3 regions of the Arthrobacter sp. NPDC093125 genome follow, and region 1 is predicted to be linked to each of the others. Evidence: riboswitches for the same ligand, from Rfam matches in the RefSeq annotation. Region 1 holds a riboswitch; each other region holds the start of a gene.
The links. Region 1 has a riboswitch for S-adenosylmethionine ahead of ACIP9X_RS10590 (homoserine O-acetyltransferase). Riboswitches for the same ligand answer to the same signal wherever they lie in the genome.
Positions count from the first base shown of each region.

Region 2: linked by a shared signal. The riboswitch ahead of ACIP9X_RS05455 (aminotransferase class V-fold PLP-dependent enzyme) and the one ahead of ACIP9X_RS10590 (homoserine O-acetyltransferase) in region 1 are both predicted to bind S-adenosylmethionine.
Region 3: linked by a shared signal. The riboswitch ahead of ACIP9X_RS15165 (DUF1737 domain-containing protein) and the one ahead of ACIP9X_RS10590 (homoserine O-acetyltransferase) in region 1 are both predicted to bind S-adenosylmethionine.

Region 1 covers NZ_JBIVOQ010000004.1:192,876-200,649, reverse strand. Annotated here, with positions in the region: gene ACIP9X_RS10610 (DeoR/GlpR family DNA-binding transcription regulator) at 64-873, shown strand; gene ACIP9X_RS10605 (histidine phosphatase family protein) at 931-1,611, opposite strand; gene ACIP9X_RS10600 (CPBP family intramembrane glutamic endopeptidase) at 1,707-2,486, shown strand; gene ACIP9X_RS10595 (VOC family protein) at 2,592-3,230, opposite strand; SAM riboswitch class IV at 3,419-3,533, shown strand; gene ACIP9X_RS10590 (homoserine O-acetyltransferase) at 3,546-4,703, shown strand; gene ACIP9X_RS10585 (MFS transporter) at 4,962-6,344, shown strand; gene ACIP9X_RS10580 (zinc-binding dehydrogenase) at 6,478-7,596, shown strand; gene ACIP9X_RS10575 (LysR family transcriptional regulator) at 7,625-7,774, opposite strand, start outside.
Region 2 covers NZ_JBIVOQ010000002.1:206,542-214,315, reverse strand. Annotated here, with positions in the region: gene ACIP9X_RS05475 (fluoride efflux transporter FluC) at 1-223, opposite strand, end outside; gene ACIP9X_RS05470 (fluoride efflux transporter FluC) at 229-675, opposite strand; gene ACIP9X_RS05465 (metal-dependent transcriptional regulator) at 686-1,402, opposite strand; gene ACIP9X_RS05460 (class I SAM-dependent methyltransferase) at 1,434-2,192, opposite strand; gene ACIP9X_RS05455 (aminotransferase class V-fold PLP-dependent enzyme) at 2,322-3,725, opposite strand; SAM riboswitch class IV at 3,761-3,874, opposite strand; gene hisN (histidinol-phosphatase) at 4,044-4,856, opposite strand; gene ACIP9X_RS05445 (ribosome small subunit-dependent GTPase A) at 4,923-6,038, opposite strand; gene aroA (3-phosphoshikimate 1-carboxyvinyltransferase) at 6,022-7,446, opposite strand; gene ACIP9X_RS05435 (DoxX family protein) at 7,453-7,774, opposite strand, start outside.
Region 3 covers NZ_JBIVOQ010000008.1:43,098-50,871, forward strand. Annotated here, with positions in the region: gene ACIP9X_RS15150 (DUF1905 domain-containing protein) at 78-383, shown strand; gene ACIP9X_RS15155 (O-succinylhomoserine sulfhydrylase) at 387-1,595, opposite strand; gene ACIP9X_RS15160 (rhodanese-like domain-containing protein) at 1,596-2,006, opposite strand; gene ACIP9X_RS15165 (DUF1737 domain-containing protein) at 2,003-2,311, opposite strand; SAM riboswitch class IV at 2,325-2,438, opposite strand; gene ACIP9X_RS15170 (NtaA/DmoA family FMN-dependent monooxygenase) at 2,682-3,977, shown strand; gene ACIP9X_RS15175 (aromatic amino acid ammonia-lyase) at 4,032-5,639, shown strand; gene ACIP9X_RS15180 (PLP-dependent cysteine synthase family protein) at 5,662-6,699, shown strand; gene ACIP9X_RS15185 (EAL domain-containing protein) at 6,710-7,774, opposite strand, start outside.

The DNA of each region.
Region 1 (7,774 bases):
GACGTCTGTTAGAATCAGAAAACGTCATTTTCCCGACGTTCTGATTCCTGGAAGGCCCTTGCATTGACCCGCACCGACCGCCTGACGGCGATACTGGACCTCCTTGCCGAAGCCGGGCAGGTGGAGGTTGAGGAGATCGTGACACGGCTGGGCGTTTCGCCCGCCACTGCCCGGCGCGACCTGGACAGCCTGGCCAAGCGGCGGCTTCTGACCCGCACCAGGGGAGGGGCCACCACGGGAGCCCTGGCCTACGACCTCCCGGGGCGGTACAACCGGGACGACCACGCGGCAGCCAAGCAGCAGATCGCGTTGGCTGCCTCCGCCCTGATCTCCCCGGGTATGGTGATCGGGCTCTGCGGCGGCACCACCAGTACGGCGCTCGCCCAGATCCTGGCTACCCGAGAGGACATCAACGCGCCTTCCAACCAGCCCACGCTCACCGTCGTCACCAACGCCATCAACATTGCGGGCCAGCTGGCGGTGCGGCCGAACATCAAGGTCATGGTGACCGGCGGAGTGCTGAACCCGCGCTCCTATGAACTGGTGGGGCCGTACACCGACATCATTATGCAGCGGGTGGTGCTGGACATCGCCTTCATCGGGGTGAACGGCATCGATCCGGTGGTGGGACCCACCAACACCGGAGAGGGCGAGGCCTCGGTCAACGCGCTGCTGGCCAGCCGGGCCAGCGTTTCCTATGTCATCGCCGACTCGTCCAAGGTGGGACGCCGTGCTTTCGCCACCATGGAAGGCTATGAATTCACCCGGCTGATCACGGATTCCGGCATCTCCCCGGAGGACAAGGCCGCATTCGAAGCAATCGGCACGGAAGTCATTGTGGCGCCGGAAACGCCCCGTACCCGGCAGGCATAATTCGCCAGGCCGGCAGGATGACCAGCCCGGCGGGATGAACCGTCAGCGGGCCGTGGGCTAGAAAACCACGGGCGGGGCGTCGAGCACGGTCTCGTCCACGCGGCGGTCCACCCACTGCGTAAAGGGCTCGTTGAGCTCGTACTTCCCGTCCCCGGTGCGCACCAGCATGCGGGTCTCGGCGTTGTCAGGGTTATTCAGCGACTCGAAGTACTCCACGGACCAGTGGAACCAGCGCATGCAGAACAGGCGCATCGTCAGGCCGTGCGTGACCAGCAGCGCATTGGGGGAATAGTCCGGCTTGGCCCAGTGGCGGTAGAGGGTCTCCATGAAGGACGAGACGCGGTCATAGACGTCCGAGCCGGACTCCCCGTCCCGGAACCGGTAGAAGAAATGGCCGTAGGCGTTGCGGAGCTCCTTCTGGTCCTCGATGTCCCCTGAAATCTGGAAGTTTGCCCAGTCCTGCTCCCGGAGGCGGGGTTCCTCGATCACCCGCTCAGTCAGCGAGCCGAGGTTGAGCGCTTCGAGCGTCTGGTAGGCGCGCAGGTACGGGGACACATAGACACACACCTCCTGGCCGTCCAGTGCGCGCCGGACTTCTTCACCGGCGGCCTTGGCCTGTTCCACGCCCAAAGGAGTCAGCGGAATGCGGTAGTCGGGCACCCTGTTGTAAATCGTGGTGTCGGCATTGGCGGCGGACTGGCCGTGCCGGATCATGATGATTTTCCCGGGCGCACTCATAAATCCCCAGCATAGGGCCAGCACATACTCCGGCCAGGCAAGGCGGGACTGTGCGTCAACAGGAAAGTGCCAGCAACTGCAGGCAAGATAGGAACATGTTGGTTCCCTCCCGCCGTCGTCTGCGGATCGAAGTCTGGATCGTCCTGGGACTGTCACTGGGGCAGTCAGCCGTGTACTCAGTGGTGCAGCTCCTGGACAAGATGACCCGCGCACCCCTGGCTGAGGGCACCTCAACGCTGAACCGTTCCCAAAGCACCCGCGAGTACTTCGACCTGACGTATCAGCTCCTGGACATCATCTTCGCGCTGGTGCCCGTCCTGCTTGTCATCTACTTCATGACCGAGCAGCGGCAAACGAAAGCCGGCACGGGCTACGGGAGCGGCTCGGCATTCCACAGGCTGGGTTTCGACCTTGCCCGCCCCGGACGGGACCTGCTCCAGGGGCTGGGACTGGCGGCCCTGATCGGCATTCCTTCGCTGGGCCTGTATGCGGCGGGCCGGGCGCTGGGCATCACCACGGCCATTATCCCCAGCGCCCTGGACGCCTATTGGTGGACCATCCCGGTCCTGATCCTTTCCGCCCTGCGCCACGCCATTGTGGAAGAAGTGATCGTGGTGGGGTATCTCCTGGACCGCTTCGGAAAGTTCGGCTGGTCCCTGCCGCTGGCAATCTTCGCGAGTTCCATGCTCCGCGGGAGTTACCACCTGTACCAGGGCTTCGGGCCGTTCATCGGCAACGCCATCATGGGCGTGCTGTTCGCCTGGGTTTATACCAAGACCCGCAGGGTGATGCCGCTCGTTGTCGCCCACGCCCTGCTGGACATCGTGGCGTTCGTCGGCTTCAGCCTGTTCGGCAGAGCCATGGGGCTGGGTTAGTTAAATAATTCGGCCGCCATCGGCGGGTAACGTCGTTGGCACCCGCTGATGGCGGCCGAAGTGTGGTGGCAGCAAGCTGCCGGGTATCTCAGATAGCTGGGGGTATCAGATGGTGACGGCGCCCGCGGCGGTTTCAAACGTGACCGACAGGATGCCAGGGGTTCCGTGCGGAGCGACCCAATTCACTGCGACGTCCTCGAGAGGCCGCTCCACGGGCTCGCCGAGCCATTCGGTGACCCGTTCGGCCGAGCCGGCGATGGTGAGGCTGGACATCTTGACGTTGCTGTCATAGGCGTTGGACGGGTGGAGCGAGGGGTCGCCCTCCCACTTCAGCATGTACGGAACCTGCGGGTCGGCGATGAGGCCCAGAATCCCGATCTGCTTCCAGATGAGTTCGCGGCCGTCCGGGAACTTGCGGTTGCCGTTGACGGCGGCGCGTCCGAGACGCTCCTCGAACGGGGCAAGGTCGTCCACTTCGACGCACCAGCCCATCCAGCCGCCTCCGGCAGCTGAGCGAGCCCGCACAGCCTGTCCGAAAGGTGCCTTGTCCGACGCCGGGTGGTCCAGGACCTCCACGACCTCAAGGTATTTGTGCCCGGCGAGCGGGATAATCATGTTCCGGGTTCCGAAACGGGGGTGTACTCCACCCTTTACGGCTTCAACGCCGAGGGCAGACGCGATACGTTCAGTGGTGGCAGCCAGGCCATCGTGTTCACAGGCGTAAGAGACGTGATCCATGCGCATGCCCTCATCTTGGCATCTTGTGACGCGGCTCTCAGCTAAGGGTGCCCTAACCCCTGCAGAGGCCCGTGAAAACCGCGGATTCCAGTGGTCTTTCTGCGTTGCGCTTGCCCGTTAGCCTGCGGGTCAGGGAGTCACATAGGCGTCATAATCTTCGCGAAGCCGGTGGCCCGTTTCGTAAGCTGGTTCAAGGTCATGAGTGCCAGCAACAGCCCCGGCTTGCTGGCCGGCAACCCTCCTTCCGCGGTGGGGTGCCCCGGGTGAAGACCTGGCCTGCGGTCAACTGGCGGCAGGCAAGCGCGCAGAAGAGGTATCCCAATGACGATTTCCGCCACCCGCACGGACGCTTCCGACGATACTGTCAGTACGGCTCCAAGCAGCACGCCGCTGGACGGCACGCTCCGGTATGCCGGCATCGGCAGCCTCCAGCTGGAGGCCGGCGGATTCCTCCCTGACGTCACCCTTGCCTACGAAACCTGGGGGACGCTGAACGCAGACGGCTCCAACGCCATCCTGGTGGAACATGCCCTCACCGGGGACACCCATGTGACCCGGGGTGGCCAGGAAGGCGGTGAAGAGGGCTGGTGGGAGCAGCTGGCCGGCCCCGGCGCACCGGCGGACACCAACAAATTCTTTGTCGTCTCCATCAACATCCTGGGCGGTTGTTACGGATCTACCGGGCCGTCGTCGGAAGCCCCCGACGGCAAGCCGTGGGGATCCCGCTTCCCGCTGGTGACCCTCCGGGACTCCACTGCTGCCGAAGCGCGCCTGGCGGACCAGCTCGGCATCAGCAGCTGGTTCGCCGTCCTGGGCGGTTCCATGGGCGGCGCCCGCGCGCTCGAGTGGGCTGTCAGCTACCCGGACAGGGTGCGCCGCTGCGGTGTGATCTCCGTGGGTGCGAGCAGCACGGCCGAACAGATTGCCTTTGCCCAGGCGCAGACCCTCGCCATCCGGCAGGATCCCAACTTCAACGGCGGCGACTATTACGGGGGACCGCTGCCCGAGGCCGGCCTGGCGCTCGCCCGACGGATCGCCCACATCACGTACCGTTCGGCGCACGAGCTGGACTTCCGCTTTGGCCGGAACGCCCAGGGCAGCGAATCCCCGTTCGAGGCCGATGCCCTGGGAGCCCGCGGCCGGTACCAGGTGGAGAGCTACCTGGATCACCAGGGGCACAAGCTGGTCCGGCGCTTCGACGCCAACAGCTACATCGCCCTCACCGAAGCCCTCATGAGCCACGACATCTGCCGTGGACGGGGAACACTGAAGGAAGCGCTCGCCCGGACCACTGCCGAGTTCTTTGTCGCCGCCGTCGATTCAGACCGGCTCTACTTCCCGTCGCAGTCCCGCGCGCTCGCTGAGGCCCTGCCCGGCAACGTTGACGTGCACGTGATTGAAGCTCCTATCGGCCACGACGGCTTCCTGACGGAGATCGGGCAACTCAACGAGCAGCTGCGCACACATCTGCTGGACTGAATTGGGCTGAACGGAACGGAGCGGGAGTAGCCAAAAGGTGCTGTCAGTAATAATGGCGGGCCTTGCCGGTCATTACTGACGGGTAGTCAAACCCGCTGCTTGTGCATTTATGCAGATGCGTTCTGCACTTTTTGTCGTTGAGCTTGCAGGCAATTGCAGACCATACTCATGTGAACCGGCGATTCGTGGTGTACCTCACACGCGTTCGCCAAAGACTGGTCCCAGTGGTGTCGACGAAGACGCCGAAGGAGTTCACACATGAGTACGGAAAACTCCGCCGCAAGGCGCGTAGAGGAAACCGACGTTAAGGCCTCAGGCCTGAGAAAAGTCGTCACGGCGTCCATGGCCGGAACGGTGGTTGAGTGGTATGAGTTCTTCCTCTATGCCTCTGCAGCAACCCTGGTGTTCGGCAAGATGTTCTTCCCCAATTCAGGGACGGAACTGGACGGCATCATCGCCGCGTTCGTCACCTACGCGGTCGGGTTCGTGGCCCGCCCCATCGGCGGCATCGTCTTCGGCCACTTCGGGGACAAGTTCGGCCGGAAGCAGCTGCTGCAGCTGAGCATCATCCTGGTGGGCGTCTCCACGTTCCTCATGGGCTGCCTGCCCACCTTCGCTCAGATCGGCTACTGGGCTCCGGCAATGCTGGTCTTCCTGCGCTTCGTTCAGGGCTTCGCCGTCGGCGGTGAATGGGGCGGCGCCGTGCTGCTCGTTGCAGAGCACAGCCCCAACAAGTCCCGCGGATTCTGGTCCAGCTGGCCGCAGTCCGCCGTTCCCATGGGTAACCTCCTGGCAACCGGCGTGCTGTTCACCCTGTCGTCCACGCTGTCCCAGGAAGCCTTCCTCGGCTGGGGCTGGCGCGTCGCCTTCTGGCTGTCCGCTGTGATCGTGATCGTCGGTTACTACATCCGCACCAAGGTCCAGGACGCCCCGATCTTCATCGAGGCCCGCAAGGAAGTCACGGTCGAGAAGAAGGGCTACGGCGTCGCCGAAGTCTTCCGCCGCTACCCGCGCGGTGTCTTCACCGCCATGGGCCTGCGCTTTGCCGAGAACATCCTGTACTACCTCGTCGTGACGTTCTCCATCACCTACCTGAAGGTCGTCGTTCAGACCGACACGTCCCGGATCCTCCTGCTGCTGCTGGTGGCGCACTTCATCCACTTCTGCGCCGTCCCGCTCGTCGGAAAGATGTCCGACAGCTTCGGCCGCCGGCCGGTGTACATGGCAGGCGCCATCCTCGGCGGAACTTGGGGCTTCTTCGCCTTCCCGATGATGGACACCGCAAACGACATCGTCATCCTGGCTGCCATCACCATCGGCCTGCTGTTCCACGCGCTCATGTATGCGGGGCAACCGTCGATCATGGCAGAAATGTTCCCCACCCGGATGCGCTACTCGGGCGTTTCCCTGGGCTACCAGGTGACCTCCATCGTCGCCGGTTCGCTGGCACCGATCATCGCCACTGCGCTCCTGAGCAACTTCAAGTCCTCCACGCCGGTGGCGCTGTACCTGCTCGGAGCCTGCATCGTGACCGCAGTCTCGGTGTTCTTCCTCAAGGAGACCCGAGGCATCTCGCTCCACGACGTGGACGCCGCAGACGCCAAGGGCACCGCCGAGCTGCTGGCTGCCGCCAAGAAGTAGGCACCAGGAATAGGCGCAACAACCCAAGCGCCAGCACCTCATGCGACAAAACCGCAGACCAGCTGCCCGGACCCGCGACCACGCAGGCCCGGGCAGTTGGGCGTCAGCACCCCAGACGAAGTCAGGATCTCCCATGAAAGCAGCTGTCCTTTACTCCACCGTCTCCTCCGGAACCAGCTACGCCGAAGCACATCCGCTCCGGGTTGAGGAGCTGGACCGGCCGGCACCCCGCGCCGGGGAGGTGGGCATCGCCATCACCTACTCAAGCCTGTGCCACTCGGACCTCTCGGTGGTGGACGGTTCCCGCGTCAGGCCGCTTCCCATGGCCTTGGGGCATGAGGCCGTGGGGCGGGTTGAGGCGGTCGGGGAGGGCGTCGGGGATGTCTCGGTCGGCGACCACGTCGTCCTGGTGTTCGTTCCGAGCTGCGGCGCGTGCCGTGCATGCAAAGCAGGGCGGCCAGCGCTGTGCCACCGGGCGGCGGAAGTCAACGGCTCGGGTGACCTCCTGCACGGGGAGGCGTTGCTGCGCACGCCCGCGGGGGAGCGAATCAACCACCACCTGGGAGTCTCTGCCTTCGCCGACTATGCCGTGGTGGCCCGCGAGTCGGTAGTGGTCATCGACGACGACGTGCCCGACACCGTTGCGGCGATGTTCGGTTGCGCCGTACTCACCGGGATGGGTGCGGTCCTGAACACCGCCGCCGTCCAGCCCGGCCAGTCGGTGGCCGTTTTCGGGCTGGGTGCCGTCGGGCTTTCGGCTGTCATGGCGGCGGCGCTCGCAGGCGCGTCCGCCGTGATCGCCATCGATCCGAACACAAGCAAGCACGAGCTTGCCCTGAAATGCGGGGCGACCGCCGTCGGCACCCCCGACGATGCTGCCCGGCTGATTGCTGACGCCACCGGCGACGGCGTGGACACGGCCATCGAAGCAGTGGGGTCCGCCCGGGTGATCGCATCCTGCCTCGAGCACGTGACCCGCGGTGGTGCAGTCGTTTCAGTCGGGCTGCCGCATCCCACCGCAGAGCTCACGGTGCCCGCCCTGCAGTTCGCCGGCACCGGCAAGCGCCTGCTTGGCTCATACATGGGTGACGCCGTGCCGGACCGGGACATCCCGCTGTATCTGGAGTACTGGCGCGAGGGCCAGCTGCCGGTTGAGCTGCTGCATACCGATACCAGGCCGCTTGCCGAGATCAACGAAGGCCTGGACGCACTGGCCGCCGGGCACGTGGTGCGGCGGCTCTTCCAGGCCTGAGTGCCGGGGCTCAGGCAACCAGAAGAAGTCAGGCTGCCAGAAGTTCCTGGCGCTCGTCCACCTCCTGCTTAAGCGCTGCGATCACGGCCTGCACCCGGCCGGACCGCAGCGCTTCGGGGCGAGCCACCGCCCAGATGGGCACCTGACGCTGGAAGTCGTCCGGGAGCACCGGAACGAA
Region 2 (7,774 bases), on a different contig from region 1:
CGCCGGCCAGGCCGGTAGCGAGCGCTGCATGCCATTCCGCAGCGAGCATGCTGCTCAGGCCGATGGAAAGTCCGATGACAAAGGAACCAGCGACATTGACCACCAAGGTGGCCCACGGCCAATGGCGGCGGGGCGACGGCAGCCCGGCCAGCCAGCTGTCCACGGCAAACCGCAGGAGTGCACCGGCAGTGCCGAACAGGCCCACGAGCAGCGGAACCGTCAGAGAGGTCACGGCGTGCCCCCCTCGCCGGCAATCGCCTTGCCCGTTCTCCATCCCAACGCAGCCGCAGCAAGCCCGAGCAGGACTGACAGGACCAGGTAGGACATCCACACGGCGTGGAATCCGCCGCGCGCCAGCTGGTCAACCGAGGCCACCAGCGCGGAAAATGTGGTGAAGGAACCGAGCAGGCCGGGACCGATACCGGCCCTCAGCCAGAAGGAGGTGTGCGGCCGGGCAATCCATACGGTTGTTAGCATTCCAAGGACGAAGCTTCCGGCCACATTGATGGCGAGCGTTGTCCAGGGCACGCTGCCTGCCTGCTCCGGAAACAGGACGCCGAGCCCGTACCGCAGTTCGGTGCCGACAAGGCCTCCGGCAGCGACGGCGGCCCAGGCCTTCCAGCTGCGGCTGCCGGTTGTTTTCACCGCCGTGGCGCTGGTTTGCGGAGCTTTCATGCAGACGGAATTATCCGGCGTCGGCCATGAGGCAGCCCGGGTGCGCCGCATCGCTGTGGACCCACAGCGCGGACGCGACTTCGTCGGCCAGGTCAAAGCTGCGGCTGTTCCCGGTGGGGCCAATGCGCACCATCAGCGCACCCCCGAAGGGCTTGCGCCCCACGACTTCGACGTCGGAGTCCAAGTCAATCTCTTCGGAGGCAAGGTAGCGCAGCAGATCGGGATTCTCGTCGCTGATCCTGGTGATCCTGCCCGTGTGGCCGTCATCCAACTCGCTCATGCGGTGGGCAAGGGGCACCTGGACCGTGCCGTCGGCGGATGGAATCGGGTCCCCGTGAGGATCGCGGGTAGGATTCCCCAGCTTGGCGGCCATCCGCTCGATGAAGGTGTCGGAGACCGCATGCTCGAGGAGTTCGGCCTCATCGTGCACCTCATCCCAGCTGTAGCCGAGGTCCTGGACCAGGTAGGTTTCGATGAGGCGGTGCCGCCGGACCATGGAAAGCGCAAGACGCACGCCCTCAGGAGTCAGCGTGATGGCACTGTACGGCTTGTGCAGCACCAGCCCCTGGTCCTTGAGCTTGCGCACCATCTCCGAAACCGAGGAATTGGCCACGCCAAGGCGCTGGGCGAGCTGGGTGGAGGTAATGGGCTTGTCCTGCCACTCCGTAAAAGAGTAGATGACCTTGACGTAGTCCTCGATGGAGGAGGATGGCGTACTGGTCTTCACGGATCCAAGCCTACCCGGTGCGCGGTTGACGTCATGGCCTCAAGGCCCGCCATGTCTGGGTAAGGTACGGCAGCTGCAGCAGCTCGCCGTCGCTGTGGCCCAAATGTTCATGCAGGTACCAGTCAAGGTTGGCGGTGACCCTGGTGCGGGTGGCCTCGTTGGCTCTGAGATAGTAGCTCCGCGACTTGGCGAGCTCGACGATCTCGGCCGTGGTGACAGGATCCTCCCACCGGGTCAGATGGCTTTCCAGGCCGGTGAATTCCGGACCCAGCGGCGGGCGGAAGTGCGGCTTGTGGACGTCGCCGGCATGCATGATGCGTGAGAGCCGATGGACCCAAGGCGCTGAGGTGTCCAGCTGGTTCCAGACCAGGCCGAGAACGCCGCCGGGCCGCAGGATCCGGGCGATCTCGGTGCTGGCCAGCAGCGGGTCGCACCAGTGCCAGGCCTGGGCCACCGTGACGACGTCGAAGGCTGAGCCGGGAAGGCCCGTTTCCTCTGCTGTTCCCTCCAGCGTGTCCACGGCTGGGTACGAGCTGTGAAGCTGCTCAAGCATGTCAGATGACGGATCCACCGCGCTGACGCGCAGGCCGCGCTCCACCAGGAGGGCGGTGTACTTGCCCGTTCCCGCCCCGATGTCTGCGGCGGTGCGGGCGCCGGCGGGGATAAGCCAGTCGGCGGACTCGGCAGGGTAGCCGGGACGGACGCGGTGGTAGTGCTCGCCGCCGTCCTGGAAGCTTTGGCCCAGCTCCTGCCGGCGCCCGTGGTCGAGTTTGGGGCCACCCCGTGCCACGCGCAGTCTCCTTAGGGCAGGGCCGAAATTTTTACCCTTCGAATTTACCGCATCCGTGGCGGAGCCGCAGAACTCCGGAGCCGCAGAACCCCGGAGCCGCAGAACTCCAGCGCCGCAGAACTTTGCGGTTCAGTCCTGGTTGCAGGGCGCCGCGCCGGCGGTGCCGGGAGTGTTGGGTGCCCAGTGCGGGTAGGTCCGGGAGTCGTTGGCCGGAACCCAGCGCCCGGCATCCACCACGTAGTCCCAGCCGAGGCCGCTGCGGCGCAGCTGCTCGATGCCGGCGAGGAGGCGTTCTGCATCCTCCAGCCGCGAACCGACGCCAAAGCTGGCACGCAGCGAACCCGAGGGCAGGCCCAGGCGCTTCAGCAGCGGGTGGGCGCAGAAGCGGCCGTCGCGCAGCCCGACACCGTGCTCGGCGGAGAGGTAGGCGGCCACAAGTCCGGCGTCGTATCCCTCGACGGAGAAGTTGACTACCCCGATCGTGTCGTCCGGGTCGGTGTCGGAGAAGATCTGGTGGACCGTGACGCCTTCAATCTTCTGCAGGCCCACCACCAGGAAGGAACGGATGGCGGCCTCATGGGCGTGCCAGCTGTCCTGGTCAAGGGCAGCGATCACCTGGGTGGCGCGGGCGAGCGTGGCTGCACCCAGGACGTTGGGTGAGCCGCCTTCGTGGCGGGCGGGGCCGGTGGTCCAGCTGACGCCATCAATCCGGGCTTCGCTGACGGCGCCGCCGCCCGCAAGGTGCGGCGTTCCGGCGTCGAGCCAGTCAGGGCGTCCGACCAGAACGCCGGCGCCGAAGGGCGCGTAGAGCTTGTGGCCGGAGAAGGCGAGGTAGTCGACGTCGTCCGCGGCAATGTCGACGCGGCGGTGCGGCGCGAGCTGTGCCGCGTCCACCACGATCCGGGCGCCGAATTCGTGGGCCAGCGCCGCGAGGCGGCGGATCGGCAGGATCTCGCCGGTGACATTGGAGGCGCCGGTCACTGCGAGGAGGCTGACGTCGCCGTGCTGCAGTTCGGCCCGAAGGCTTTCAATTGTGGCCTCCAGGGAGTCTGAGGCCACCACGCTGCGGTGCGGAACACCCTGCCAGGGCAGCAGGTTGGCGTGGTGTTCGATGTCCAGATACAGGACTTCCCCGGTGTGGTGGTGGTCTTCCACGGGCAGGCAGCCGGCCAGCAGGTTCAGGGAATCCGTGGTGTTGCGCGTGAAGATCACGGAGTCGTCGGGGCGGCCGCCGACGAACTCGCGGACGATGTTCCGGGCGTTTTCATAAACGGACGTGCTGATCTGCGAGGCGTATCCGGCGCCGCGGTGCACGCTGGCGTAGAACGGCAGGATCTCGTTGAGGTAGGCGGAGACCACGGACAGCGCCGGGGCGGAGGCGCCGTAGTCGAGGTTGGCGTAGCGCACGTGGCCGCCCTGTATGAGCGGGGCCTGGATCTCGGCACCGGTCACTGCTGCCAGCGGCCGTCCGGCAGCGGCGAAGTGATCGTCGATCAGGCCTGCGACGGTGGAAGGGAAGGTTGCAATTGTCATGGGACCTCGCTGAGAAAGGGACCCCTGGTGACGGGGATCCGCGCTTGCCGTGTCCGTTCCGGATCGGCCTGGTCGTCACCCGGGGCACCCCACCGCGAATGGAGGGTTGCCGGCCAGCAAACCGGGGTTTTGCGCTGGCACTCGTGACCTGTAAAGAGCGTAGAACATCCTGCAGGCCGGTGAAAAAGACCGGCGCGAATGTTAAGCGGTTTGTTACGGAGTTCTTGTTTGTCGCCGATTGCCGAACTTACGACGGCGGGTGCGCACCTGAGGGGGCACCCGCCGTCGTAATATTCCGGTCAGACGGCTATTGCCGAACTAGAGCAGATCGTCCAGCTGCGGGTTGAGGCGCTTGAGGACCTCGGAATGAAGAATCGAGTTGGTGGCAAGCGCGTTGCCCCCAAAGGGTCCGTCCGTTCCCTCCAGCGAGGTGAAGCGGCCTCCGGCCTCGGTGACGATGGGCACCAGCGCAGCCATGTCGTACAGGTTCAGTTCGGGCTCGCATGCGATGTCCACGCAGCCTTCGGCCACCATGCAATAGGACCAGAAATCACCGAAGGCACGGGTGCGCCAGACCTCGTCGGTGAGCGCGAGGAAATCATCCAGGTTTCCACGCTCCTTCCAGCCGCCCAGGCTCGAGTAGGACAGCGATGCGTCGGAGAGCTTTGAAACGTTTGAGACCCTGAGCCGGGTGGCGGCCGCCAGGGAACGGCCCATGTACGCGCCCGCGCCCTTGGCTGCCCACCAACGCTTGCCAAGTGCCGGCGCGCTCACGACACCCACCACCGGTTCGCCCTCATCAACGAGGGCAATCAGGGTGGCCCAGACGGGCACTCCGCGGACGAAGTTCTTGGTCCCGTCGATGGGGTCGATGATCCAGCGCCGGGAGCCATGGCCCGAACTGCCGAACTCCTCGCCGAGCACGGCGTCGCGCGGCCGGGACCTGGACAGCTGGCCGCGGATCGACTCCTCTGCTGCTTTGTCGGCGTCCGTGACCGGCGTCAGATCCGGCTTGGTTTCGATCTGAAGGTCAAGGGCCTTGAACCGGCTCATGGTTTGGTCATCCACGGAATCCGCCAAGACATGGGCCAGGCGCAGATCATCGTTGTAGGTCGAAGCGGGTTGGGTCATGGTTCCAAACTACCGTCAAAGGACCGTGGGGGCGGGGATGTCAGGATGCCGGAGGCCCGGAGCGGGTCAGCCGACGGTGCCGAGTTCCTTCGTTTCCTGTGCCTCCGCGCGCGGATCGGTGCCCAGGAGCCGGCGCAGGGAGGCGAGCCGGGCGGGACCGGACGGTCCGGCATGACCGGCCTCGACCCAGGCGTCCACGCCGCAATTCACGGCAGTGGCATCGTGCTTGCAGCCCCGCTCACAGGTCTCGGTGCCGGGCTCAAGGTCGGGGAAGGAGTGCAGGATCCGGTCTGGATCCACGTGGGCCAGCCCGAAGGACCGGATGCCGGGGGTGTCGATGATCCAGCTTCCGGACGGCGCATCCGCCAGTTTCAGCGCAAGGGCCGACGACGACGTGTGCCGGCCGCGCCCGGTGACGGCGTTGACGCCGCCGGTCGCCCGCTCGGCGCCTGTCAGTGCGTTCACCATGGTCGACTTGCCCACCCCGGAGTGGCCCAGCATGACGGTGACCTTGCCGTCCAGATGCACGCGCAGCTGTGAGACCGCGTCCAGGTCGAGGCGGGCAGACAGCCCGTCGTCGGAGCGGGCGTCAATGCCCGACGCCGCCGAGTCAGCCGTGCGGCTGATGATGACGGGGAAATCGAGGTGCCGGTAGTTGTCCAGCAGCTCCGAGGGATCCTTGACGTCCGCCTTCGTGACGAGCAGCAGCGGCTCGATGCCGGCGTCGTATGCGGCCACCAGCGCACGGTCGATGAACCCGGTGCGGGGCTCCGGATTCGCCGCCGCAACAACCACCACCAGCTGGTCCGCATTGGCCACGACTGCCCGCTCGATGGGGTCGGTGTCGTCGGCGCTGCGGCGCAGCAGGGTCTTCCGTTCCTGGATCTTCACCAGTCGGGCCAGCGTGTCCGGGGCTCCCGAGACGTCGCCCACAAGGGACACGAAGTCGCCGGCAACCACGGGGGAGCGGCGGAGCTCCCGGGCGCGGGCCGCGATGACCGTCCGCTCATGTCCGGTGTCCTCGCCGACGACGGCCGTGTACCGCCCGCGGTCAACCGTGATGATGCGTCCGGTGACGGCATCCTCATGGCTGGGGCGGTCCTTGGTGCGCGGCCGCGACCCCTTCTTGTTCGGCCGGATCCGGACGTCCGATTCGTCCCAGGAGTCAGTCTTCCGTGCCACCGCTGGTCCCTGTGCCACTGCCGTCAGTGGCGTTGCCCGTTCCGGCGCTGCCCTGCGCGAGCATGTCCGCCCACAGCTGGGGGAAGTCAGGCATGGTCTTGGCCGTGGTGCCGATGTCCTGCACTTCGACGCCCCGCACTGCCAGTCCGAGAATCGCCCCGGCGGTGGCCATCCGGTGGTCCGCATAACTGCGCACCACGCCGCCGTGGAGCTTTGCGGGGCGGATGATCAGGCCGTCGTCGGTCTCCTCGGCGTCCCCGCCGAGCCGGTTGATCTCGGTGACCAGCGCTGCGAGCCGGTCGGTCTCGTGGCCGCGGAGATGGGCAATGCCGCTGAGCCGGGACGGCCCGCTGGCAAGCGCACAGAGTGCTGCCACTGTCGGTGCGAGTTCGCTGGTTTCAGCGAAGTCCGCCCCCCGGATCTCCCGGCCGCCGGAGACGGTGAGCGTGCCGCTGTCGAGGGTAACCGTGGCACCCATGTCCGGCAGGATAGTCCGCCAGAGGTCGCCCACCTGGGTGGTGCGTTCCGGCCAGTCCGGGATGCGCACTGTCCCGCCCGAGGCCAGGGCGGCCGCGAGGAAGGGGCCCGCGTTGGAGAGGTCCTGTTCGATCCGTTCATCGAAGGCCCTGATGGGTCCCGGACTCACGATCCAGTGGTTCGGGGTGGAGTCGTCCACGTCCACGCCGACCCCGCGGAGAACCGCCACTGTCATGTTGATGTGATCCAGGCTCGGCACGGAGGTGCCGGCGTGTTCCAGGTGCAGCCCGTCCGTAAAGCGTGCGCCCACCAGCAGCAGTGCCGAGACAAACTGCGATGATGCACTCGCGTCAATAACCAGATGCCCGCCCCGGACCTCCCCCGTCCCCTCAACGCGGAACGGCAGGGAGGACGGTGTCTCGCCGGGGGCGTTGGCTTCGCCATTGTCGCCGCGGACGGTGACGCCGAGCCCTGTCAGGGCCTCGATGATGGTTCCCATCGGGCGCTCCCGGGCATGGGGATCGCCGTCGAACACTGATACGCCCTTGCGCAGCGCGGCCAGAGGCGGCACAAAACGCATGACTGTTCCCGCCAGGCCGCAGTCGATGGCGGCGTCCGCTGCTTCCGCGGCAGCCGGGACCGGCGTCACTTCCAGGTCGGGGCCGAAGGCTCCGTCGCCGGGTACTTCGCGGACTTCGGCGCCGAGCCGGCGCAGTGCACCGATCATCAGGGCCGAATCCCGCGAGTGGAGCGGTGCCCTCAGACGGGATGGCCCGTCAGCCAGGGCGGCCAGCACGAGATACCTGTTGGTCAGTGACTTTGAGCCCGGGACGCGTACCGTGGCGTCGATGGGCTGCTCAGCGAACGGCGCGGGCCAGTGCGGAGCAGACCCGGCGTGGTCGGCGGAGCATTCCGTGATGGATCCGGTCATTCCTGCTTATGCCCCCACTGCATGGTCGACGGCCCTGCGGACTGCCTTGTCGGCCTTGTGCAGCTTCTTCCCGGTGGTCTTCCGCGCGTCGGCGGCCAGGTGGCTCGCGGTTTTCCGGGCGTCCGCGGCCAGGTGCTCGGCGCGCCAGGCCAGGCTCGGCTTGCCGGCCGTGTCGACGGAGGCCAGCAGCACGCCGCCGGTCAGGGTGACGTTCTTGAGCAGCTGGCTGCGGCGGGCTTCCCGGCCTTCCTTGCTGCTGATGTCCGCGCTGCGGTACTCCACGAACGCATTCAGGGCTGAGATGAGGGCCAGGAGGCTGGCCGACAGC
Region 3 (7,774 bases), on a different contig from region 1:
CGGATTTGGGGCCACAACTGCCCGTTCGCGCCAGGATCAAATCCAACAAATGTCTGTGACGGTGCCATACTCGGACCGTGGCGACCTCGTACTCATTCCGCGCAGAACTGTGGCTCTACCCGGGGGAAGCAGGGTGGCATTTCCTGACGCTGCCCGTGGGGGTCGCCGACGACATTCGGGAGGAGTCCGCCGCTTTCCGGAAGGGGTTCGGGTCCGTGAAGGTGACTGCCCAGGCTGGCGGCCAGTCCTGGCAGACCTCCATTTTCCCTGACGCGCAGAGTGGCTCGTACCTGCTGCCGGTGAAGAAATCCGTCCGGGACGCCGCGCACCTTGTCGCCGGTGACGAGGTGGAGGTCCGGCTGACGGTCCAGGCCGAACCCTGAACCTCAGATCTGCTTAAGCGCCTGCTCGAGGTCGCCGATCAGGTCCTCCGGATCCTCCAGCCCGACCGACAGCCGCACCACGCCGTCGGTCAGTCCGATCGCTGCCCGGCCTTCAGGACCCATCGCCCGGTGGGTGGTGGTGGCCGGGTGGGTGATGAGGGTCTTGGCATCGCCGAGGTTGTTGGAGATGTCGATAATCTTCAGGGCGTCCAGCAGCGCAAAGGCGGCGTCCTTGCCCGACTGGCCGGCCGTCGTCGCGAGTTCCAGGGTGAGAACGGTGCCGCCGGCTTTCATTTGCCTGGCGGCGAGTTCGTACTGCGGGTGGGACTTGAGCAGCGGGTACTTGACCCAGCTGACGGCTGGCTGGTCCTCCAGCCATTCGGCCAGGCGCAGCGCCGTGGCCGACGAGTGGTTCACGCGCAGCGCCATGGTCTCCAGGCCCTTGGTGAGCACCCACGCGTTGAACGCGGAGAGGGCAGGGCCGGTGTGGCGCATGAGCTGCTTGACCGGCCCGTCGATGAATTCCTTGGTGCCGAGGATGGCGCCGCCCAGCACGCGGCCCTGGCCGTCGATGTGCTTGGTGCCTGAGTAGACCACAACATCCGCGCCGAGCTCGCCGCAGCGCTGCAGCAGGGGAGTGGCAAAGACGTTGTCGACGACGACTTTCGCGGCGGCCGCACGGGCCAGTTCGCTGACCGCGGCGATGTCCACGATCTCCTGCATGGGGTTGGACGGCGACTCGAAGAAGACGGCGGTTGCCGGGGTGGACAGGGCTACTCGCCACTGCTCCAGGTCCGGTCCGTCCACGAACACGGTTTCCACGCCCCAGCGGGGCAGGATTTCATTCAGGATGACGAAGCAAGAGCCGAACAGGGACCGGGCGGCCACGATGCGGTCGCCGGCGCCCAGCAGCGCGCCCAAAGCGGTGAACACGGCGGACATGCCCGACGCGGTCGCGAAGCAGGCCTCCGTCCCTTCGAGGAGGCGCAGGCGTTCCTGGAAGGTGGCGACGGACGGGTTGCCGTAGCGGGAGTAGACGAAGCGCTCGTCCTCGCCAGTGAACGCCCGCTCAGCGGCCGCCGCCGACTCGTAAACGAAGCCGGAGTTGAGGAAAATCGGCTCCGTGGTCTCCTGGAAATTGGTGCGGTCCAGCCCGCCGCGTACGGCCTGGGTCTCGGGGCTCCAGCCGGCGGCATCTTGATTGAAAGTCACTTAGTTTTTTCCCAGGTTGGTCGGGAGGCCGCGGTTCTTCCAGCCGTTGACGGTGCGCTCGCCATAGCGGTCGGGTTCGCCCTCAAACCCTTCGAGGACGTTGTACGAGGTGAAGCCGGCCTGCGTGGCGGCAATGGCGGCGGCGATGGAGCGCTGGCCGGACCGGCACAGGAACACAAGCTCCGTGCCTTGGTCCTCCGGCGCCTGCTGCCGGAGGTGCTCGATGAAGTCCGGGTTAGGGATGCCGCCGGGGAAGGTCCACTGGATGAACAGCGGGTCATTCTCGGTGGCCTTGGTGTCAGGGATGCCGATGTGGGCCCATTCGCCCTCGGTGCGGACGTCCACCAGGACGGCGCCTTCCTCCAGCTTTGCCCAGGCCTCCTCCGGGGTGAGGTCTCCGGCGTAGCTCATGCGTGCCCCTCGAATGCTTCCGCGTCCAGGTTCTCGTCAGAGTCCAGCTGGTCCACTGCCGTGGCAACCGCAGCGTCTGCCGTGGCGACGGCGACGGGGAGGACGACGGCCTGCGCCACGATCACGTCCCTGCCGTTGAAGGCGGCCGTGGGGCTGCCGTGCAGCACGTAGCCTTCGGCCAGCGCGTCGGAAATGCGCTCACAAAAGGCACGGTTGTCCGGCCCGGTAATCAGGCGGTAGGCCAGCTTGTCCTCAGATGTAACCTGCTGGGTTGGCAGGGTAACGCCGGCGGGGGCTTCCGTCATGACGGATCTCCTTCTCTCACGCTTGCAGCTCGAAGTGGTCGATATGCCGAGTATTCACCTGAGGCACCCCGCCGCGAGGGAGGGTTGCCGACCGGCCAGTCAGGGCTTGGCGCCGGTACTCATGACTCCCCAAAAACGTAACACCGACGACGGCGGCGCGCACCGCCGTCGTCGTCATGTTCCGTAACGCTTCCGGCCGCAGCGCGGCGGCACTGACGGGCCTGCCGGGACCTCCGAACCGGCCGCACCTGGTCCCGCGCCGCGGTTACAAAGGGGCTGCCCGGGTGCATAATGACGGAAGATGAACCGCCGTAACGCCGGATGAAACCAGGCAGCAGTGAATGAGTCGAACGCCAGTACAGTCCGTCCCATGCTCCATTTTGGGTGGTTTGTGGGCCACGGGTTCGGGGTTCAGGGCTGGGGGACGCCGGGCTACGGGATCGGTTACGACTGGAAGAAACCGGCGCTGTACCAGCACGCGGTGCGGGAGTTCGAGCGGGCCGGACTGGACCTGTTTATCATCGAGGATTCCCTGACCGTACCGGACACCTACGGGGGAACAGCTGAGGTGTCCCTCGCGCAGGCGTCCTTCGCGCCTAAGCACGATCCGCTGGCCCTGGTGCCGTACCTGCTTTCCGCCACGGATCACCTGGGCATTGTCCCCACGGTCAGCGCGTCCTTTTACCCGCCGTTCACGGCGGCCCGGCTGCTGGCCACGCTGCAGCACTTCTCCAACGGCCAGCTCGGCTGGAACGTGGTGACCTCCGGCAGCGACCTCGCCGCCCAGAACTACGGCGTGGACCAGCAGATCGAGCACGACCTCCGCTATGAGAAGGCGGAGGAGTTCGTGGACGTGGTGCGGAAGCTGTGGCGCAGCTGGGAACCGGACGCCGTCGTGGAGGATTCCCGGGCCGGTGTCTTCGCCGACCACACCAAGGTGCGCCCGATCCATCACAGCGGCGAGTTCTTCAAGGTGCGCGGCCCGCTGAACACGGCCCCCCTGCCCGAGGAGCCCGTGCTGGTGCAGGCAGGTGCGTCGCCGCGGGGCAAGGCGTTCGCGGGCGGGAATGCGGACGTCGCCATTGCGCTCGCGCGCGGCGTGGACGGCATGAAGGCCTACCGGGATTCCATCCGGGCCGAGGCAGCCGGGGCAGGCCGCAACCCGGACGACGTCAAGGTGCTGTTCGTGCTCAAACCCACTGTCGTGGGCTCCACGGCGGAAGCCGACGAGCTGCGGGCCGCGCGCAAGGAACTGACGCAGCGGGACATCGACAGCCAGCTCAACTCCATCTCCTACCTCTCGGTGATCGACTTCAAACAGTTCGACCTGGACGAGCCGCTCCCGGAGCTGACCACCAACAGCAACCAGGGCACCTTGGAGCATTTCTCCAAGGCGGCCCCGCCCGGTTCCACCCTGCGCGAGATCCTGCAGGCCCGCAGCGGCGGCGCCGGCGACAGCATCATCGGCACTGCCGGGGAAATTGCAGATCACCTCGAGGAGACAGGCGCAGCGGTGGGCGGGGACGGTTTCCTGTTTTCCGGTTTCGTGGACCCGGCCACCGTGCACGGAGTGCTGGACAAACTGGCACCGGAACTGCGGCGGCGCGGACTGCTGCGGACGACCTACGGCGACGGCGGACTCCGCCGGAACCTGCTGGACTTCTAGTGCCATGACGGGACTTTCAGTGCCATGACAGGGACCGGAGGACCTGAAGAGCCGATGCCGGGAACCAGATCCGGCACCTTCCTGATCGGCACGGCGCACCTCCGGGCCGCCGACGTGGCCAGGGTGGCGGCCGATCCGTCGGTCGAGGTGGTCCTGAGTGCCGACGCGCTGGACCTGATCAGCCTGTCCCGTGAGGTGGTGCAGGCCGCGATCGACTCGGGACACCGCGTGTACGGGCTCAACACCCTGCTGGGCTCTGGCAGGGACACGGCCGTGGAGGAAGAGTCCGTCCTCGACTACCAGGTGCAGGTGGTCCGCTACCACCACAGCGGCATCGGCGCCCTGCTCACCCCGGCGGAGGTCCGCGCCGTGATGCTGGCGCGGCTGATCGGCTTCACCCGGGGCGGCTCCGGTGTCCGGCCGGAAACAGCCCGGTTCTACGCTGAACTGCTCAACCGGGGAGTGGTGCCCGCCGTTCCCCGCGAGGGCTCTGTGGGCTCCTCAGACCTCACACAGCTGGCCGCAATTGCCGCCGTCGCCATTGGAGAAGGCCATGCGCTGGACCCCGACGGTCCGCTGGTGCCCGGAGGCGCGGCGCTCGCCGCGGCCGGCCTGCAGCCGCTGGTGCTTGCGCCCGGCGAGGCCCTGGCCCTCGTCAGCGCCAACTCATATTCAATCGGTGCCGGAGCGCTGGAGCTCGGCCGCCTGCTGCGTGTGGCAGACCTCGCGGACACCGCCCTCGCGTTGTCACTGGAGGCCACGGGAAGGTACGACGGCGGTGCGAACCTCAGCCCGTTTTCGCCGGCTGTGCAGTCGGCCAAGCCGGTGGACGGCCAGCGCATTTCGGCGGCGAACGTCCGGAACCTGGTCCGGGGAGGCTGGCTTGAGGATCCGTACCGTCAGGCCTCGGTGCAGGACGCGCTGTCCTTCCGGGCCGCCCCGCAGACGCACGGGGCGTTCCGTGCCCAGGTCACCGCCCTTGCCGATGCCCTTGAGGTGGAGCTGAACGGCCGCGGCGACAATCCGCTGACGGACCTGGATTCGGGTCGGATGATTTCCGGCGGAAACTTCCAGCCCATGCAGCTGGCCCTGGCCTTCGAGACACTGCGGCTTGGGCTGGCCCATCTGGGGATCAGCAGCGAGCGGCGGATCGCCAAGCTCTATCCGCCGCAGAGGCTCATCCGCCAGCTGAACCTGGAGGCGGCCCGCAGCGGCACGCCCCTGGCGTCGGAGGAGCTGCCGGGCCTGCTCTGGTATTCCGCCGCCGGGCTGCTTGCCGAGCTGAAGTTCCTGGCGGCACCGGCCACGCTTGGTGCCCCCACCCTTTCGGCCGACGTGGAGGACCACTCAACGCTGGCACCGCTGGCGCTCCAGCAGCTGGAACGGTCGGTGCGGGCCGCTGAGGAGCTGCTCACCATCGAGGCCCTGACCGCCGCTTACCTGCTGGCCCAGACCCGGGAGGCGGAGGCCGGCGAAAGGGAGTCCGATGCGGAGGTGCGGCCGCTCGGTAAGGGGACGTCCGCCGTCGTCGACTGCCTGTCCGGGCTCCTCGCGGAGCACCTGCCGGCGGCGGAGCTGGTGGAGCGCGGACGGGAGGCGCTGCGGAAACTCCTGCCGGAGCTGCCTGAGCTGCGGATGCCGCGGACAGACGGAGAAGACTGACGGAGAAGATCGGCGGAGAGGGATGAGCATCACCACCGGGGAGGACGGGCTGCCACGGCATGCGGCGCCGGCCATTGACGTGGAGGCGGACGCCGACACTGTGCTGGCCCAGGTGGGTTCCACACGGCTCGTGCCCCTGGAAACGCTCAGCCGGGGACTTCCCGGAACTGTCTTCGTGAAGCTGGAATCGGAGAACCCGGGCGGCTCCATCAAGGACCGGACGGCGCTGAGCATGGTGCGGGCGGCCGAGCGCAGCGGTGACCTGCAGCCCGGCGGCACCATCGTGGAAAGCACGTCGGGGAACACAGGGATCGGGCTGGCGTTCATCGGGGCACTGACCGGGCATCCCGTGGTGGTGGTGACGGGGGACTCCATCTCGTCCGAAAAACTCGAGGCGCTGCAGCGATACGGGGCGCAGGTGGTGTTTACCGACTGGAGCGCGCCCTCCGATTCGCCGGCCAACGCGAGGGCCGTGGCGGCGCGCATCACGGCAGAGACGCCGGGCGCCTGGCGTCCCCTGCAGTTCGACAACCCGGCCAACCCGAGGGCGCACTACGAGGGAACCGGGCCTGAAATCTGGGAACAGACGGCAGGCAGAATCACGCATTTCGTGGCGGGGGTGGGCACGGGAGGCACCATCACCGGAAACGGGCGGTTTCTGAAGGAGAAGTCGTCCGGCCATGTGGAGGTGATCGGCGCCGATCCGTACGGCTCGGTATATAGTGGCGGGCACCCGGGCCGGATCCTGGTGGATGGCGTGGGCAACTCCTGGCCGAAGCCCGACTGGCCCAAGGTCTTCGATCCCGGACTGCTGGACAGATTCCTCCGCATTCCGGACAACGAGGTGTACACCACCGTGCACAAGCTGCTCAACGAGGAGGGGCTGTCCCTGGGTCCGTCCTCAGGGCTGACGGTTGCTGCCGCCCTGCGCGTTGCACGGGCCGCCCCGCATGGATCCCTGGTGGTGGCCATCGCGCCGGACACCGGGCTCAACTACCTGAGCAAGGCGTTCAACCCGGACTGGCTTGCGGACAACCACATCCGTCTGGACTTGGACTAAGACGGGCTGGTCAGGAGGCCGAACCGCTCGCGGCGGTTTCGCTGTCAGAACGGATCCAGGCGGTCCAATCCAGCGGGTGCACCGATGGCCTGCCCAGGAGGTAGCCCTGCGCCGCGGTCATCCCGAGAGCCGTTACGGCCGTCAGTTCAGCAACGGTTTCCACTCCTTCCGCCGCGAGCTCGGCGCCGATGGACTGCGCGAGGTTTGCCATCGCCGCGCCACGGAGCTGCTGCCCTTCCGAATGCTCGATGTCCTGGATGAAACGGCGGTCAAGTTTGATGATATCCGGGCACAGCTCGAGTATCTGGTCCATGGACGTGAAGCCCGCGCCGGCGCCGTCCACGGCAACCCTCAAGCCGCGGCGGCGAAGCGGCGCCAGTGAGGCGGTCAGCGGAGCGTACTGGTCGGGGGCTACCTGGCCGGTCAGCTCAATGACGATCCGGTCAATCGCCAGCTGGGAGTGTTCCAGCAGGCCCTGGATACGCGGATCCAAGCACGTTGTCGGGGTGAGGTTCAGGGCAATGAAGAGGGGTTCGGGAACAGACTGAGCCGCGGTGAGTGCCCGCAGCAGGGCGGCAACTTCAAGATCGGTGCCGAGGCCTACGGATTCCGCTTCACTGAACCAGTGGTCCGCGCTGGCACCGTCATCGCTCACGAAGCGGGTCAGGGCTTCGACGCCGATGACGTGGCCGTCGGGGAGCTGCCGCACCGGCTGGAAGGCCGTCATGAGCATCTTGTCACCGAGGACGGCTTCGATCCTGTTCCTGCTCCGCCTGGTAAACGGAACCGGAACAGGCTCAGCCTCGGCGAGGACCGGCTCCACGGCCTCATCCTCGGCGTTGGTGATGGCCGTGACCGCGCTGAGGTGTTCGAGCAGCACGAACTCGGGACTGTCGGGATGGGAGGAGGCCAGCTCACGCAGGCGCGCACGGCTCCAGGCGCTGTCCGGATCGGACTCGGCCAGGAGCAGGTCGATAATTTCCTGTGCCTGCCAGCGCACGGTTATTTCACCCACGTCCCCTGGCAACGCTGCCTGGGCCCCCAAGCCCTCGGGTAGTGAGTCTGTCAATGCAGG